One region of the Micromonospora maris AB-18-032 genome, then DNA from elsewhere that is predicted to be linked to it. Evidence: predicted binding sites of a transcription regulator. Region 1 holds the regulator's gene; each other region holds the start of a gene.
What was found. The regulator HrcA, encoded in region 1, represses chaperone genes, less so after heat shock. The targets are predictions, from matches to a motif close to GGTTNGCACNCTCNNNNNGAGNGTGCNAACC.
Positions count from the first base shown of each region.

Region 2: the regulator HrcA is predicted to act here: its motif matches at 1,168-1,198, upstream of groL (chaperonin GroEL).
Region 3: the regulator HrcA is predicted to act here: its motif matches at 690-720, upstream of groES (co-chaperone GroES).

Region 1 is NC_015434.1:5,300,692-5,302,960, reverse strand. Features, by position in the region: gene VAB18032_RS33240 (DUF4870 domain-containing protein) at 1-501, opposite strand, end outside; gene hrcA (heat-inducible transcriptional repressor HrcA) at 709-1,731, shown strand; gene dnaJ (molecular chaperone DnaJ) at 1,805-2,269, shown strand, end outside.
Region 2 is NC_015434.1:6,155,174-6,157,442, reverse strand. Features, by position in the region: gene VAB18032_RS27305 (hypothetical protein) at 218-1,120, shown strand; gene groL (chaperonin GroEL) at 1,396-2,269, shown strand, end outside.
Region 3 is NC_015434.1:5,841,062-5,843,330, reverse strand. Features, by position in the region: gene VAB18032_RS25790 (THUMP-like domain-containing protein) at 1-455, opposite strand, end outside; gene groES (co-chaperone GroES) at 854-1,168, shown strand; gene groL (chaperonin GroEL) at 1,239-2,269, shown strand, end outside.

The DNA.
Region 1 (2,269 bases):
GATCAACGGCACGAGCCAGACCAGCATCGGGACGAAGAAGAGAATGCCGCAGGTGATCGCGGTGAGCACCCAGCTCAGCAGCCCGACGACCGCCCAGGTGAGCTGGAAGTTCAGGGCCGCGACGGCGTGCGCCCGGACGACCGGGGACTGCTGCCCGCGGGTCATGTTCGCGATCAGCGGCGCCACCCAGCCGAGCAGGCCGCCACCGACGACCACGCCGAGCGGGCCGCCGAAGTGGGCGATCAGGGCCCACGTCTTGTCTTCGTTGGTGCCGTAGCCGCCACCGGGCGCGCCGTAGCCGCCGGTCGGGTAGCCGACACCGGGCGGAGGGTAACCACCGGGCGGCGGATAACCACCCGGCGGTGGGTAGCCGGCCGACGGAGGCTGGTCACCGGGCGGCGGGTAGCCGCCGGGCGGGGGATATCCGCCCTGGCCAGAGGATCCGGAAACGGGAGCCGTGGGATCGTCGCCGAAACTCGGGGGACGAGGTGGTTCAGTCATGGGGCTCACGGTAGGTGCCAGCGGCAATGGCGCACCATAGCGACACCGGCGAGTGTCAAGTCTCCGATCGGACTGCGGACAACTCCGTTTTCTTGATCATCGCGCTGCGGGGGGCCTCGACGTAGACTGGCACTCGCTACAGTCGAGTGCCAGGGCGTCCGCCGACGGTGGGTGACGCTCGACACTGACCTGCGACAGGAGGTGGAGATGGGTCTCGACGACCGCAAGCTCGCCGTACTGCGGGCGATTGTCGAGGACTACGTCGCCACCCAGGAGCCGGTCGGCAGCAAGGCCCTGGTCGAGCGGCACCAGCTCGGTGTCTCGCCGGCCACCGTCAGAAACGACATGGCCGTGCTTGAGGAAGAGGGCTACATCCGGCAGCCGCACACCAGCGCCGGTCGAGTGCCCACCGACCGCGGCTACCGGCTCTTCGTCGACCGGTTGAGCCGGGTCAAGCCGCTCAGCCCGGCCGAACGCCGGGCGATCGAGCGCTTCCTGGCCGGCGCAGTCGACCTCGACGACGTGGTGCACCGCACCGTCCGGCTGCTGGCACAGCTGACCCGGCAGGTCGCCGTGGTGCAGTACCCCAGCCTGGCCCGGTCCCGCGTACGGCATCTGGAGCTGGTGCCGATCTCCACCACCCGGCTGATGCTCGTCGTGATAGCCGACACCGGGCGGGTCGAGCAGCGGCTGGTCGAGCTGCCCGCCCCGATCCACGCCGACGACGTGCTGGATCTCCGCCGGACGGTCAACGAGAAGCTGGTCGGCATCCAGTTGTCGGAGACCCCACCGCTGGTGCAGACCCTCATCGACGAGTGCGTCCCGCATCTGCGTGGTGCCATGACCACCCTGTCCACCGTGCTGCTGGAGACACTTGTCGAGCGGCACGAGGAGCGGATCGCGCTGGCCGGCACCGCCAACCTCGCCCGCGGCGGTCTCCTGGACTTCCAGGGTTCCCTGCGGCCGATCCTCGAAGCCCTCGAGGAGGAGGTCGTGCTGCTCAAACTCATCGGCGAGGTGGAGCCGAGCACGCTACGGGTACGCATCGGTGACGAGAACGAGATCGACAACTTGCGGGCGGCCTCCGTGGTCAGCACCGGCTACGGCCCGGGCGCGACCATCGTCGGGGGGATGGGCGTGCTGGGGCCGACCCGGATGGACTACCCCGGGACCATCGCCACGGTGAGGGCCGTGGCACGCTACGTGGGCGAGCTGCTGGCCCAGAACTGATCAGTCAGGGCCGACGGTGGGCTGCCGCCGCCGACCGGCGTAACGCGAGACGAACACGAGGACACGGAACGCAGTGGCCAGGGACTACTACGGCATTCTCGGCGTCAGCCGGGGCGCCTCCGATGACGAGATCAAGCGCGCGTACCGCAAGCTCGCGCGGCAATTCCACCCGGACGTGAATCCGGATCCGGAGGCACAGGAGAAGTTCAAGGACATCAACGCCGCGTACGAGGTCCTCTCGGACGATCGGAAACGGCAGATCGTCGACCTCGGTGGCGACCCGTTGGCCCCGGGCGGTGGCGGTGCCGGTGGCCCGGGCGGGCCCGGCGGCGCCGGTCCGTTCGTCGGCTTCCAGGACATCATGGACGCCTTCTTCGGCGGGGCCACCGGTGCCGGCCGGGGACCGCGACCGCGTACCCGCCCCGGTGCCGACGCGATCCTGCGGCTGGAACTGGACCTGCAGGAGACCGCCTTCGGGGTGGAGGCGCCGATCACCGTGGACACTGCGGTGCTCTGCACCACCTGCTCCGGTGCGGGC
Region 2 (2,269 bases), 850 kb from region 1:
GCCCGCTGCCGCACCGCCAGCCGGGCACGGCCCGCCGCCACCCGGATACGGCCAGCCCCCGGTCGGATACGGCCAGCCAACCGGCGGGTACGGCCAGCCTGCTGCCCCGCCACCGGGCGGGTACGGTCCGCCGCCGGGTGGGGGGCCGGGTGGTCCGCCGCCCTGGGCTGGGTATCCCGCCTATCCCGGCCAGCCGGTCGGCCATCCTCAACAGTCGGTGCCGGTCTATCCCGGCCAGCCCTTCCAAGGCTGGTACGACCCGGCGGCGTACGGGTTCGATCCCGCCGATGCCCTGGTCACTCCGCCGGGTGCGGGTCTCAATGGTTGGTTCAGCCGCTGCTGGGGTGCGGTGCGCCGGGGCTGGAGCCTGCTGCTGCCGATCGTCGTGCTGACCCAGGTGCTGCCGGCGGCGGCGCTGTCGGTGCTCGGGCTGATCTTCGACCCGTCGGCCCGCTGGGAGGCCGAGCTCGCCGCCGACTCTGCGGCCCTGCCCGCCAACTTCGGTGTCGACCTGGCGAAGTGGATGGGAGTGCTGGTCGCCGGGAGCCTGATCTTCGGTCTGGTGCAGTGCGTCGGGTGGGCCGCCGGCACGTGGGTGATCGCCCGGCAGGCGGCCGGTGCGCAGGTCAGCCTCGGGGGCGCATTCGGCTACGGCATGCGCCGGGCGTTCGGCCTCTGGGGCTGGACGCTGCTGCTCACCCTGATCGTGCTCCTCGGTTTCTGCCTCTGTTTCCTGCCCGGTGTCTACGCGGGCTTCGCGTTGGCCATGGCCGGCCCGGTCTACCTCTTCGAGCGCCGCGACCCGTTCGGCCGCTCGCACCGGATGCTGCGCGACCGGCTGGGGCTGCTGCTCGGCCGGGTGGCGTTGACGGCCGGCGTGGTGATCGCTGTCGGGTTCGTCGCCGGCGTGGTGGAGGGGGTCTTGCTCATGCCGTTCGGTACCGCGCCGCTCGAAGCCGTGGACACCGCCGTCGGCGCGGTCCTGGTGATCGTCGGGGCGGCGCTGGTGGGACTGCCGGCATACCTGGCCCAACTGGTCGGGCTGCTGGTCACGTACGCCGAACAGCGGGCTCACGAGGGCCCGGTGAACAGCGGGCAACTGGCTGCCGAACTCGGCTGAACCGGGCCATCGTGCTTGCACTCGGCAGGTGAGAGTGCTAAACAAGTCATTGGCACTCGCATAGCGTGAGTGCCAACTGGTCGGGACGGTGGGGCTGCGGCCGCGCTCGTGGCATAACCGCGGGTGAGGCACGTGGCCGGTCGTCGCGGGCTATCCGGCCCGGCCGAGGAGACGTCGTCGTCGCCAGGTGGCGACGTCCCAAGGTGCGTACACCAGACGGTTCATCCGGGGCACACACTCGGGTGGCCCGTGAGTGTCCAGGAGGACAACGCCGTATGGCCAAGATGATCGCGTTCGACGAAGAGGCGCGCCGCGGCCTCGAGCGGGGCATGAACCAGCTCGCCGACGCCGTGAAGGTGACCCTCGGCCCCAAGGGCCGCAACGTGGTGCTCGAGAAGAAGTGGGGTGCCCCCACCATCACCAACGATGGTGTGAGCATCGCCAAGGAGATCGAACTCGAGGACCCGTACGAGAAGATCGGCGCTGAGCTGGTCAAGGAGGTCGCCAAGAAGACCGACGACGTGGCCGGTGACGGCACGACGACGGCGACCGTCCTGGCCCAGGCTCTCGTTCGCGAGGGTCTGCGCAACGTGGCAGCCGGCGCCAACCCGATGGCCCTGAAGCGGGGCATCGAGGCTGCGGTCACGAGCGTCTCGGAGGAGCTGCTCAAGCTCGCCAAGGACGTCGAGACCAAGGAGCAGATCGCCTCCACCGCCTCCATCTCCGCCGGTGACAACACCGTCGGCGAGATCATCGCCGAGGCGATGGACAAGGTCGGCAAGGAAGGCGTCATCACCGTCGAGGAGAGCAACACCTTCGGGCTGGAGCTGGAGCTCACCGAGGGTATGCGCTTCGACAAGGGCTACATCTCGGCCTACTTCATGACCGACCCGGAGCGTATGGAGGCCGTCTTCGACGACCCGTACATCCTGATCGCGAACAGCAAGATCTCCTCGGTCAAGGACCTGCTCCCGATCCTGGAGAAGGTCATGCAGTCGGGCAAGCCGCTGCTGATCATCGCCGAGGACCTGGAGGGCGAGGCCCTGGCCACCCTGGTGGTCAACAAGGTCCGGGGCACCTTCAAGTCGGTCGCCGTCAAGGCGCCGGGCTTCGGTGACCGCCGCAAGGCCATGCTGACCGACATCGCCA
Region 3 (2,269 bases), 540 kb from region 1:
CACTCGACGGTGAACAGCTCGGCCAGCCCGGTTGCCTGCGCGTTCGCCTCGGCCAGCGCGGCGGTGAGCGGGTCGGCCTCCACGCCGTACACCCGGATGCCGGCCTGGGCGGCGGCGAGCGCGTCGGCCCCCAGTCCGCAACCCAGGTCGGCCAGGCTGGTCACCCCGGCCTTGCGCAGCCGGTGCGCGCGGCGTCGCGCGACCACCCCTCGGGTGGCCTGTTCCAGGCCGGGCCGGGTGAAGAACATGCCGCTCGCCGCCGGCCCGAACTTGCCCGCCGCCCGGCGGCGCAGCTCCGCCTGGGTCAGCGCCGCCGCCGCCAACCCGGCGGGGATCCCGGCCGAGCGCAGCGCCGCCGCCGCGGCCAGCGGGTCACCGCCGGCCACCCGGGCCGCCGCCGCGAGCGCGTCCGACCCCTCGGGCGTACGCAACGCCGCAAGCTGCTCCAGATCCACCCACCCATTGTCCCGACCCACCGACCACCCCATCCGCCCGGCCGGGTGTGATCGACACGGTTACGCCGCAATGGCGGTGTCCAGGGGCGTTGGTTGCCGCTACTTCGACGTAACCGTGTCGATCACACCCCGGAAACCCGGGACCGGGCGGGCCGCTGGTGTCGGAAAGGTGTCGACACGAAGGGGGAGCGTTGGCACTCTCCTTGACGGAGTGCTAGCCGAGGAATAACCTGCGATTAGCACTCTCACCCTGAGGGTGCCAACCCTCGGGCCCTCGTGCCCGGGAGTTGAACGCCAGGCGGACCGGCACCCGCGACGACGGCCCCGCCCGGTGGCATGTGGCAGATTGACGCTGGTCGGTACGCCGACCGGTAACGAAACCAGTACCCCAGGAGGGTATGCCCGTGACTACCGCGACCAAGGTTGCGATCAAGCCGCTCGAGGACCGGATCCTGGTCCAGGCGAACGAGGCTGAGACCACCACTGCGTCGGGCATCGTGATTCCCGACACCGCCAAGGAGAAGCCGCAGGAGGGCACTGTCCTCGCTGTCGGCCCGGGTCGTTTCGACGACGACGGTGACCGGATCCCGATGGACGTCAAGGTCGGCGACACCGTCCTCTACTCGAAGTACGGCGGCACCGAGGTCAAGTACGCCGGCGAGGAGTACCTGGTGCTCTCCGCCCGCGACGTCCTCGCGATCATCGAGAAGTAAGCAACCGATCAGTGTCGTTGCCCCGGTCCGGCTCGCCGGGCCGGGGCAACGTCGCTTCGAAGGGACATACATGGCGAAGATCCTGAGCTTCTCGGATGACGCCCGGCACCAGCTGGAGCACGGTGTCAACGCGCTCGCGAACGCGGTCAAGGTCACGCTCGGGCCGCGCGGGCGCAACGTCGTCCTGGACAAGAAATTCGGTGCGCCGACGATCACCAACGATGGTGTGACCATCGCCAAGGAGATCGAGCTCACCAACCCGTACGAGAACCTCGGCGCGCAGCTGGTCAAGGAGGTGGCGACCAAGACCAACGACGTCGCCGGCGACGGGACCACCACCGCGACCGTGCTGGCCCAGGCGATGGTCCGCGAGGGCCTGCGCAACGTGACCGCGGGCGCCAACCCGGCGGGTCTCAAGCGCGGCATCGACGCCGCCGCGGCCAAGGTCTCCGAGGCGCTGCTCGGCAAGGCCGTCGAGGTCTCCGACAAGAAGTCCGTCGCGCACGTGGCGACGATCTCGGCGCAGGACTCCACCATCGGTGAGCTGATCGCCGAGGCGATGGAGCGGGTCGGCCGCGACGGTGTGATCACCGTCGAGGAGGGCTCGGCGCTGCAGACCGAACTGGACGTCACCGAGGGCCTCCAGTTCGACAAGGGCTTCATCTCGCCGAACTTCGTCACCGACGTGGAGGCGCAGGAGTCGGTCCTGGAGGACGCGTACATCCTGATCACCACGCAGAAGATCTCGGCGATCGAGGAGCTGCTGCCGCTGCTGGAGAAGGTCCTCCAGGACAACAAGCCGCTGCTGATCATCGCCGAGGACGTCGAGGGTCAGGCACTGTCCACCCTGGTGGTCAACTCGATCCGCAAGACCCTCAAGGTCTGCGCGGTCAAGGCACCCGGCTTCGGTGACCGCCGCAAGGCGATGCTCCAGGACATGGCGATCCTGACCGGTGCCGAGCTGGTCGCCCCCGAGCTGGGCTACAAGCTCGACCAGGTCGGCCTGGAGGTGCTCGGCACCGCCCGGCGCATCGTGGTCGACAAGGAGAACACCACGATCGTCGACGGTGGTGGCCAGGCCGGCGAGGTCGCCGACCGGGT